2 regions of the Rhizobium sp. BK312 genome follow, and region 1 is predicted to be linked to the other one. Evidence: predicted binding sites of a transcription regulator. Region 1 holds the regulator's gene; the other holds the start of a gene.

What was found. The regulator LexA, encoded in region 1, represses DNA repair genes until DNA is damaged. The targets are predictions, from matches to a motif close to TGTTCNNNNTGTGTTCNG.
Region 2: FHT85_RS01970 (ATP-dependent helicase) is a predicted target of LexA. The motif match lies at 3,113-3,130, and genes of this name have one in related genera.

Annotation. Positions count from the first base shown of each region.
Region 1 is NZ_JACHZP010000009.1:101,889-107,394, reverse strand. It holds gene gltA (citrate synthase) at 1-184, opposite strand, end outside; gene FHT85_RS30600 (DUF4131 domain-containing protein) at 467-1,075, shown strand; gene FHT85_RS23625 (ComEC/Rec2 family competence protein) at 1,145-2,944, shown strand; gene lexA (transcriptional repressor LexA) at 2,925-3,647, opposite strand; gene FHT85_RS23615 (VOC family protein) at 4,068-4,955, shown strand; gene kdsA (3-deoxy-8-phosphooctulonate synthase) at 4,952-5,506, shown strand, end outside.
Region 2 is NZ_JACHZP010000001.1:404,621-410,126, reverse strand. It holds gene FHT85_RS01980 (winged helix-turn-helix transcriptional regulator) at 1-87, shown strand, start outside; partial or broken gene FHT85_RS01975 (GIY-YIG nuclease family protein) at 112-353, opposite strand; gene FHT85_RS01970 (ATP-dependent helicase) at 595-3,060, opposite strand; gene FHT85_RS01965 (flagellin) at 3,610-4,584, shown strand; gene FHT85_RS01960 (OmpA family protein) at 4,865-5,506, shown strand, end outside.

The DNA.
Region 1 (5,506 bases):
CATCGATATAGGTGATGCTCGACTCGCACGATGCGGTGGAGGTGAAACCAGGATCGTAAGTGAAAGTGGAGGTGTTCTTATAAAGGGCACCAATATCAATGACACTCGGGCCGATGGTTCCGGTCTTGACCGGCAGGTCCACCGTCTTTTCACCCCAAGTTAGTTTCGCGCTTTGTTCCGTCATGCTGATCCTCCAAGATTTGGCGGGATTGACGCCATAAAAAGCGCCAAAAGGTTAAGCGACTACCGACTAGCTATATGATCCAGAGCCTAATGCCAAGTTATCCTAACGCTGAATTGTGCAATGCAGTATCAACTTTTGGGCACTGCAGAAGCGTCTTTTTGTATGCTACGTCGGGAAACCGGTCCAATTGAGCTTTGTTCCCGCCGATTTCAGTTGAATTCACTATGTGGTGACGGCACAAATCGCGCAGAAGCTGTAATTTGGCGCGGGGGCAGTCAGCGAGTGCCTAATTTCGAGGCATCCGACCAGCAGGAAGAGAGCAGGGACGTCACCGCGTCTCCGCAACCTCACGCCTTTTCCGCCACGATTACCCTTCGCGCCAAAGCGCGACAATGGGAACGAACACAGGATCAGGCGCCGCTGACGTCGCGTTTCCTGCGTGTCCCGAAGCGTCTTGGAACCGCTGTTCTCGGCTTGATTGCGGAGGCGGCGGCCCATGGCCGTGCTGTTCTTTTCGCGCCGATCTATATGGGTTTGGGTGCGATTATCTGGTTCGAGGCGCAAGTCGATCCGCCTCCGCAGGCGTTTCTCGCAGGCCTCGTTCTGTTTGCTTTGGGCTTTTTGCTAAAGCGCGATGCGGGCAGGCTGCTTCATCACACGCTTTTCGCCGGTATGCTCATCTGCCTGGGTATGGCGCTCGCGCAGTGGGAAAGTTGGCGGGTTTCCACTGTCATGCTCGACTCGGCCGTGACGACGACTGTGACCGGGCAGATCGAGCGACGGGAATCCTATGACAATGGGCGCTGGCGCTATGTCGTCCGCGTCGAGGCAACGGAAAAACCCTCTATCCGCCGCGCGCCGCAGCGGGTTACGGTCTTCGTGCGCAAGTAGGCGGAGCCGTTCGATCTGGGAGATCGGGTCCGGGGCCGGGCGCGCCTGACGCCTCCGGCCGGACCGGCATTGACGGGTCTCAACGATTTTGCCTTCAGCTCTTATTTCAACGGCATCGGCGCGAATGGCTTTGCCTACGGAACGCCGGAATTATTATCGCCATCCGGTGACAATGCTGCCGGCTCGTTACTGGATGCGGCCGATATCTGGCTCGCTGGCCTGCGCAACAGCATAGGCGACCGCATCAGGCAAACCTTGCCCGGAGATACCGGCGCCTTTGCAGCAGCGCTTGTCACCGATGAGAGACGTGCGATCTCGAAGGATACGACCGAGGCTCTGAGAATTGCCGGCCTGACCCACATCATCGCAATTTCCGGTCTCAACATGGCGTTGTCGGCTGGCATCTTCTATGTCGGTCTGCGCTATTTGTTCAGCCTGTTTCCCGGTGTCGTCCAGGCTTGGCCGACGAAGAAGTTCGCAGCCTTCGGCGCGCTTCTAACGGTAACGGCCTATTACCTCATTTCCGGATTCGGCGTCTCCGCCGAACGCGCCTTCATCATGATGGCGATCATGCTGGTGGCCGTACTTTTCGACAGGCCATCCATCAGCTTGCGCAATGTGGCGCTCTCAGCCATCGTCATCCTAGTCTTGTCACCGTCTCAGGTACTCGGTCCGAGTTTCCAGATGTCTTACGCCGCTACGCTGGCGCTGGTATCAGGCTATTCGCTCTGGAAACGACGGCGGCATCGCGAAAACATCCTGCCGCGCATCCGTCTGTTAAGTCCGCTACTGTTCATCACGCGCTTCTTTGGGGGCGTGATGTCGACCTCGTTCATCGGTGGTGCGTCGACGGCCATTTTCTCGATCGAGCATTTTCACCGGTTGGCGACATATGGACTTGCTGCCAACCTTGCGGCCATGCCCGTCGTCTCTTTCATCGTCATGCCCTTCGGTATGATGGCGATGCTGCTGATGCCTTTCGGAATCGATGGACCGTTCTGGAAAGTCACCGGTGAGGGACTGGAGCTTGTGATCGCTATTGCAAAAACGGTGGCTGGGTGGGGAGGTGACATTACCTTTGGCCGCCAGCCCGGCTGGCTGATGCCGACTTTCATCGCTGGCTTCCTGATCATGAGCATGCTGCGGACCCGGCTTCGCCATCTGGGCCTGTTGCTGCTGCTGTCATCTGTCGGTGTGGCCGCGTTCGGCTCTGGTGTGCCGAAGCCGGATCTGATGATCTCGGAAGATGGCATTCTCGTTGCCTTGCGCCAGGACGATATCCTCGCCACCAATCGCGAGAGACCGCAGGCCTTCATCTTCGAGCAATGGCAAAAAGCACTGGTCGCAGCCGAACATCAACCGCCGACCATGCTTCCGACCGATAGCCGGCTTCCGCAGATCAGCAAGACGGATCGGCATAAGCGACTAAATAACGAGGAGCAGAAGGCAGTCCGCATCGCAATGGAAGAAGCTTTGGACCGCACCATGCAAGGCAGCTTTGCCTGTCAGAAGGGAGCATGGTGCCTCGCCATGCTCGAAAACGGCGCGATATTGGTCACCATCGAGAACGCAGCCTATCTGCCCGCGGCTTGCGACACCGGGAATATTATCGTGACGCCAATCCGGCTGCGGCTGGACCATTGCCGTTCCGGAGCAACGCTCATAACCGGTGCGACATTGCGTAAAACCGGCTCCATCGAAATGGTGCTTACCTCAGACAAGCCTATTATATCAGCCGCATTCAACAACCCGCAGCGCCCATGGACCAGGCATCGAACCTATGATTGGCGCACCGGCAAATTTGACGCGCCAATTGCGAAGGCACCACCAGTCCTGGACAATTCACCGGTCAGTGATAGCGACGAATAAGGCCGACGAGCTTGCCCTGAACCTTGACGCGATCCGGCCCGAAGATGCGGGTTTCATAGGCTGGGTTCGCGGCCTCCAGCGCGATGGAGGCACCCTTGCGACGGAAGCGCTTCAAGGTAGCTTCTTCATCGTCGACGAGTGCAACGACGATATCGCCGGGATTGGCCGTGGTCGAATTGCGGATAATGACCGTATCGCCGTCGAAAATTCCGGCGTCGATCATCGAATCTCCTCGAACTTCAAGCGCATAATGTTCGCCGGAGCCGAGCATGTCGGCGGGAACTGTAATGTCGTGCGTATTGTTCTGGATGGCCGAGATCGGAACGCCGGCGGCGATGCGGCCCATCACAGGTACGGACGCCGAGCCGTTGTGATCGTCATTTGCCACTTTCGACGGAGCAGGCGGGGCAACGGGCTGTGGCTTGCCGAGGCTGCCCTCGATGACGCTGGGCGAAAAACCGCGGCGCTGTTGCAGGCTCGGATTATAGGCGTCGGGAAGCTTGATGACTTCGAGCGCTCTGGCCCGGTTCGGCAGTCGGCGGATGAAACCTCGCTCCTCTAGCGCCGTGATCAGGCGGTGAATGCCGGATTTGGATGCCAGATCCAGTGCATCCTTCATCTCGTCGAAGGATGGCGGAACACCGGATTCCTTCATGCGTTCGTGAATGAAGAGAAGCAGTTCCTGCTGCTTGCGCGTCAACATCGTCTTGGAACCCCAGAATCAAGAAAAGCCGTGAAACAAATCCAGAACGGACACTATATGTTCCATATGTGTTCCGCAAGTGCTTAAATTTCGGTAAAGCCTTGTGGGGTCAGTTAAATAATTACCATTTGCGAATAGATCGGATCGGAACATCGAGGCGCCATATCTGCGTTAACCCATGGAAAAATATGAGAAATGCCGCTCTGTTCGCTTCCAGGGCCTTGTCGTTCAGTCCGTGCGCCCAGCATTTGGATCAAAGTGCCACACTACTGCATAAGCCGGCTATGGGAGAGAATCAGCAATCACGTTTGCGAGATCGCCTTCAATCCATGTCGTGTGCTTCGGGATGTTCCGTCCTTCCATCTTGAATTGCTTGGGGGATGGGCGCAAATCTGCTTCCGCAAGCAAACAGGAGAAGCCATGATTTCGTCTCCGCATCCGCTGGATCATCTCGTGCTGCCGACCGTCAATATCGCTCTGGCGCGCGAACGCCTCGGCAAGCTCGGTTTCACGGTGGCTCCAGATGCGCGCCATCCCTTTGGCACTCAGAATGCCTGCGTCTTCCTTGCCGATAAAACCTATCTCGAACCTCTGGGCGTCGCATCTCCGGAGCAATGCGAGAAGAGCATCGTGGATGGCAATGTTTTCGTCGCGCGCGATCAGGCTTATCGTTTCCGGGTGGGGGATGATGGCTTCTCGGCCGTGGTATTCGGTACGGATGATGCGGTGGCGGATGACAAGCGTTTCAACGCGGCGGCGATTTCGGCGGGGCGAATGCTGGATTTCTCCCGTCCGATGAAGATGCCGGATGGAACCGAAACCACGGCAGGCTTTCGTCTTGCCTTTGCCGCCGATCTGCGCGCGCCGGATTTTCTCGCTTTCTGCTGTCAGCGCATCAATCCGCTGCCGGCTGATCGCAGCGCGCTCGAGCGTCACGAGAACGGCGTGACTGGTATCGCGCGGGTAGCGCTTTGCGCGCCGAAGCCGGCGGTCTATCGCGGTTTCTTCGAAGAGGTTGTCGGCGCCCCACGCATTATGGAGCATTCCTTTGGCCTGACAATCAGGACTGCCAATGCCGATCTGGAGATTTTGACGCCGGAAGGAATGGAGGCATTCTATGATCTGCCTGTTCGCACGAATGATCCGGGGCTCAGGGCGCGGGCAATCCTTTTCAAAACGCGCGATCTTTCCGTGACATCGTCGCATTTCACTGCTAACGGCGTCACCTATACGCGTAAGAACAATCGTCTATTGGCGAGGTTGGCGCCCGGTCAGGGCGCATTGTTCGCCTTTGAGGAGATAAAATGAGCACAAATTCCGAAGTCACCGTCGGCGAGGGTGCCTCCAAGGTCCTTTTTTCCAATACTGCAAAGCTGTCGCTGATCGCCGGTCCCTGCCAGATGGAAAGCCGCGACCATGCTTTCATGGTTGCCGGCGTTTTGAAGGAACTTTGCGGCAAGCTGGGCATCGGCCTCGTCTACAAGTCCTCCTTCGACAAGGCGAACCGCACATCGCTGTCTGGCAAGCGCGGCATCGGGCTGGAAAAGGCGCTGGAGGTTTTTGAAGACCTGAAGAAGGAATATGGCTTCCCGGTCCTGACCGACATCCACACGGAAGAGCAGTGCGCCATCGTTTCCAAGACGGTCGATATCCTGCAGATCCCAGCTTTCCTGTCGCGCCAGACGGACCTTTTGGTTGCCGCTGCCAAGACCGGCCGCGTGGTCAACGTCAAGAAGGGCCAGTTCCTGGCGCCATGGGATATGAAGAACGTGCTTGCCAAGCTGAACGAAAGCGGCAATCCGAATATTCTTCTTTGCGAGCGCGGCGCCTCCTTTGGCTACAATACGCTTGTTTCCGAC
Region 2 (5,506 bases), on a different contig from region 1:
GTAGTGAAAGAATTCGGGTTGTGGCTGAAGGATCGGGATGCGCAGGCTACCGGGAAGCGTGAGGATTCACCAGAGCTCGTAGTATAAGTCCCGCCAATCCGGATTTGTTTTTTAGACTAGATCGATCTTCCACTGTCGATACCAGCGTTTCAGCGATTTTTCTTTTTGTATGGCTGAAACGATGTCTGCGTGGTCTTCATACCAAACCAACCGCGTGCATCCCTATTTCCAAGCGAATCCCGGTGTTAGAGGCCTTCGCGATGTTCGTAGATGCGACGCTCGAGATCGGCGGTGACGCCCATGTACAGCGTGCCTCGCTTGTGATTGGTGATGATGTAAGTGTATCCACCCATGCGTGTACGACGCTGGTTGGGGTAGTGGTCGTCAAGGGTCGCTAGGGATGACGGATGATCTATTGATGCCGGATCAGTGCTCGCATTTGCCACCGACGGCATACCCCACACTCCGTCATCCTCGGGCTTGACCCGAGGATGACGGAGTGGAGGAAGATGAGGAGTCCCATCGCGACCTTCGTATATGCGCGGTCCGCATCAGCAGGTGATTCTATGGCCCCAAACCCGGAATCGCTCCCGATCAAACCCTCTCCACAAACCCGTCCAACACCCTTTTCTGCCCGGCGCGGTCGAATTCGATCGTCAGCTTGTTGCCCTCGATTTCCGAGACGTTGCCGTTGCCGAATTTGATGTGGAAGACGCGGTCGCCTATAGCGAATTTGGAGGGTTCGGAGGAGGTGGATTTGGCCACCAGTTCGCCGTCAATGGTGCGCACCTTCGGGCCGCTTTCGCCGTAGCCGATGCGTTCGACGGCGTGGCCGGAGCGGCTGCCCCAGTTGTCGCGGGTTGCATCGTTGCGGTTGGCCTGGGCGCGTTTCCAGCCCGGGGTGGAATAGGTATTGGCGAAGGGATCTGCCTTGTCGAAGCGGGACTGGCCGTAGCCGCCGCGGCCGTACCCGCCATAGGATTGCTCGACTTCGGCGACCTGAACATGGGTTTCCGGCAGTTCGTCGAGGAAGCGGGAGGGGATCGTGGATTGCCAAAGACCGTGGATGCGGCGGTTGGAGACGAACCAGATGTGGCAACGGCGCTTGGCGCGGGTGATGCCGACATAGGCGAGGCGGCGCTCTTCCTCGAGGCCGGCGCGCCCGCTTTCGTCGAGCGAGCGCTGATGCGGAAACAGGCCTTCCTCCCAGCCGGGCAAAAACACGGTGTCGAATTCCAGACCCTTGGCGGAGTGGAGCGTCATGATGGAGACGGCGTCGAGATTCTCGTTCTGCTCGGCATCCATGACGAGGGCGACGTGTTCGAGGAAGCCGCGCATGGACTCGAAGCTGTCCATGGAGCGGATGAGTTCTTTCAGGTTTTCCAGGCGCCCCGGCGCTTCCGCCGATTTGTCGTTCTTCCACATGTCCGTATAGCCGGACTCTTCGAGAATCTGCTCGGCAAGCTCGGTATGCGGCGTGTTTTCGAGCAGGCCCTGCCAGCGGCGGAAGGACTGCACGACGTCGAACAGCGCCTTGCGCGCCTTCGGCTTCATCTCATCCGTCTCGATGATATCGGCCGCTGCCGCCAGCATCGGGATATCGCGTACGCGGGCATAGTCGTGCAAAGCGCGGACGGTGGTGTCGCCGAGGCCGCGCTTCGGCGTGTTGATGATGCGCTCGAAGGCGAGATCGTCGGCCGGCTGGCAGACGAGGCGGAAATAGGCCATGGCATCGCGGATTTCGAGGCGCTCGTAGAAGCGCGGGCCGCCGACGACGCGGTAGTTGAGACCGAGCGTGACGAAACGGTCTTCGAATTCGCGCATCTGGAAGGAGGCGCGCACGAGGATGGCGATGTCGTTAAGATTGTGCTTGTTGCGCTGCAACTGCTCGATCTCTTCACCGATAGCGCGCGCTTCCTCCTCGGAATCCCAGGAGGCATGCACCTGCACCTTTATATCGTCCGGATCGGAGCGGTCGGTGAACAGCGTCTTGCCGAGCCGGCCTTCATTATGGGCGATCAAATGCGCGGCGGCGCCGAGAATATGCTCGGTGGAGCGATAGTTGCGCTCCAGCTTGATGACCTTGGCGCCCGGAAAATCCTTCTCGAAGCGCAGGATATTGTCTACTTCCGCACCGCGCCAGCCATAGATCGACTGGTCGTCGTCGCCGACGCAGCAGACATTCTGCGGCTCGCCCTTCTGCCGCTGCGCCAGCAGGCGAAGCCACATGTACTGCGCCGTGTTGGTGTCCTGATACTCGTCGACTAGGATATAGCGAAAGCGCTGGTGATAATCCTTGAGGATATCAGGATTCTGCCTGAATATATTGATCGGATGCAGCAGGAGATCGCCGAAGTCGCAGGCGTTCAGCGTTTTCAGGCGGTTCTGGTAGGCGGCATAGAGTTCGCGGCCCTTGCCGTTGGCGAAGGCGCGCGCATCGCCTTCCGGAATATCGGCGGGGCTCAGGCCCTTGTTCTTCCAGGTATCGATCATGCCGGCAAACTGCTTGGCCGGCCAGCGCTTGTCGTCGAGCCCTTCGGCCTGGATCAGCTGCTTGATCAGGCGGATGACGTCGTCGGTATCGAGAATGGTGAAGCTGGAGGTGAGGCCGACCAGCTCGGCATGACGGCGCAAAAGCTTGACACCGATCGAGTGGAAGGTGCCGAGCCAAGGCATGCCTTCGACCGCGCCGCCGACGAGCAGCGCAATACGCTCCTTCATCTCGCGGGCCGCCTTGTTGGTGAAGGTGACGGCGAGGATCTGGCTGGGGAAGGCGCGGTTGGTGGAGAGGATATGAGCGATGCGTGTCGTCAGCACGCGCGTCTTGCCGGTGCCTGCGCCCGCAAGCACCAGAACGGGGCCGTCGAGCGTTTCCACGGCTTCCGTCTGTTCGGCATTAAGGCCCGAGAGATAATCCGGCCGGCGGCCGCTGTCGCGTGCCGCCATGGCGCGTGCCGCGATGCCGCCGCCAATGCTGCCGGCAGCCGGCGCAGAACGGCGCGGTACGGTGTGCTCCGGCTCCTCGTCAAAGAAGGGAATGTCGTCATGTCCAATGGTCATGCCGCCCAATGTAATGATTCTACCCCGAAAGGCAAAAGAAACGGGCCGAAATTAGAACAAAAAGTGCACATTCGCAGCTCTTGATGCGCGTTTTGCATCATGGAGCGGACATGCCGACGAGCCAGTAAAACGTGTCGTTGTCTCACCGAAGATTACAACTTTGTTTGTATCTAAATTGTGGTTTAGCAGTCGATTCATGGGAAGCAACGGCCGCGTGAACGGCGCGGTACACGATGCTCGCCAATCGCCGCGCCGCGGAATAGCGACGAGCCCTCGGGGCTGAGCCAGTTATCGCCCCCGCGCCCAATTATGGTGAATTATGCGTTGTTCTTAGCGCATTTTTAAGCATGTTTGCTAATCATGGAGATATGTAACCGCCAGAGCGCAGGTGTTGTTTTTGCCTGGCTCCTGTTTGCCGATGCGATCGGCCCGCGCGCATGAGCGCCCGCGGCAAGGTTCCGATGTCTCCTTGTATGTGTTGCGTATTGTTGCGTTCGGAGTTCATGTGCCGTGAGTATTTTTTCGACCTTCATCAGGGTCAGTCCCTCTATGAATACAGCGCTGGAAGTGCTGAGGGACACCCAGGCCAAACTGGGTAATGCCGAACGACAGATGTCGTCGGGCCTGCGGGTTCAAACGGCGAGAGACAATGCTACGTACTGGAAAATCTCGACTTTGACGCATACCGACGTCGGTGCGATTTCGTCGGTTCAGGATGCGCTCGGTCTCGCCGCCTCGACCGTCAGCACGGCTTCTACGGGTGTCGGCAGCGCGATCGACGTCGTGACCGAGATCAGGACAAAGCTTGTCAGCGCCTATGAGACCAGCGTCGACAAAACGAAGCTTAATGACGAGATTGCGCAGCTGAAACAGCAGCTGCGCAGCGTCGGAGAGTCTGCGACCTTCAATGGCGTCAACTGGACGGTGCTGCGGGATGGCGCCGATCCTACCGATCCGCACGAAGTGCCGGGTTCGCTGATCCGCGGCAGCAACGGGACAGTGACGATCGGCATGCTGAGCTATGCCGGCGTGAGCTCGACGACAGGTCCGATCACCTCCGCCGATGCGCGTTATCTGATCGATGATCAGTCGAGCGGCTCCGGCGGATATGGCGTGCTGACGTCGACGTCTTTCGCGACCGAGGCCGGGGCTGCAAGGAACTATGTGCTCGTCAGCACTCAGAACGGCAATACGAGCGGCCAGGTGGAGATCTCGCTCGATGCGAATACGACCCAAGGGGCCATCGCCGACATGGTCAACACAGTGACGGGAATGTTGAACCAGCTCAAGACGATCGGGTCCGCATTCGGCTCCCTCGAATCGCGCATCAATCTTCAGACCGAGTTCGCCAAGAATTTGAGCGATTCCCTGACCAGCGGTGTCGGGAAGCTTGTCGATGCCGATATGGAGCAGCAATCGAGCAAGGTTCTGGCGCTGCAGGCTCAGCAGCAACTCGGGCTGCAATCACTCTCGATCGCCAATGCCAGCTACAATACGGCTTTGCAGCTTTTCCAGAATCTCTGAGAGCCAACCAGAATCATAAGAGGCAGAGTTATACGTATCCGCATTGCCTCGGTGGCTTTAGCCGTTTTTTCGCTTGGCTGGAGTGTTCGCGATGCTGTCAGAGGCAGCATCAATGCGGTGGTGATATGGCTCGGCTTCTGGGTCTGATGTCTACTATTGAAAGATTGTTGCGGAAATTGCTTCCATCCCAAAGATATAAGGGCGTCATAGATTTCTCTTCACGATATTGCCGCAATGCTTCATATCTGCTGCGGCCATCGAACCGGAGAGCGATGATTCCATGATGAAGAGAATTGCCATTCTTGCCCTAGCGGCAGCCTTTTTGAACGCATGCACGACCACCGATCCCTACACGGGTGAGCAGAAAGTTTCCAATACGGCCGGCGGTGCAGCGATCGGTGCCGGTGTCGGCGCTGTCGCAGGCCTTCTGATCGGCCATTCGCCGGCCTCGCGCCGCAATGCCGCGCTGATCGGCGCAGGCGTCGGTGCGCTCGCAGGTGCGGGCATCGGCAATTATATGGACCAGCAGGAATCCGAACTGCGTGCGCAGCTGCAGGGCACCGGCGTCTCCGTTACGCGCGTCGGCGACCGCATCATCCTCAACATGCCGTCGGCAATCACCTTCGACATCGACCAGGACGCGATCAAGCCGGAATTCTTCCCGACGCTGAATTCTGTCGCGATCGTTCTGCGCAAGTTCAACCGCACGCTGATCGACGTCAACGGCCATACGGATTCGACCGGCAGCCTGCAGCATAACCAGGATCTGTCCGAGCGCCGCGCCGGATCGGTTGCCTCCTACCTCGGCAGCCAGGGCATCGATCAGCGCCGCATGTCTGCCATCGGCTTCGGCCCGTCGCAGCCGGTCGCAACGAATGCAACCGAGGCTGGCCGCGCCCAGAACCGCCGCGTCGAGATCCAG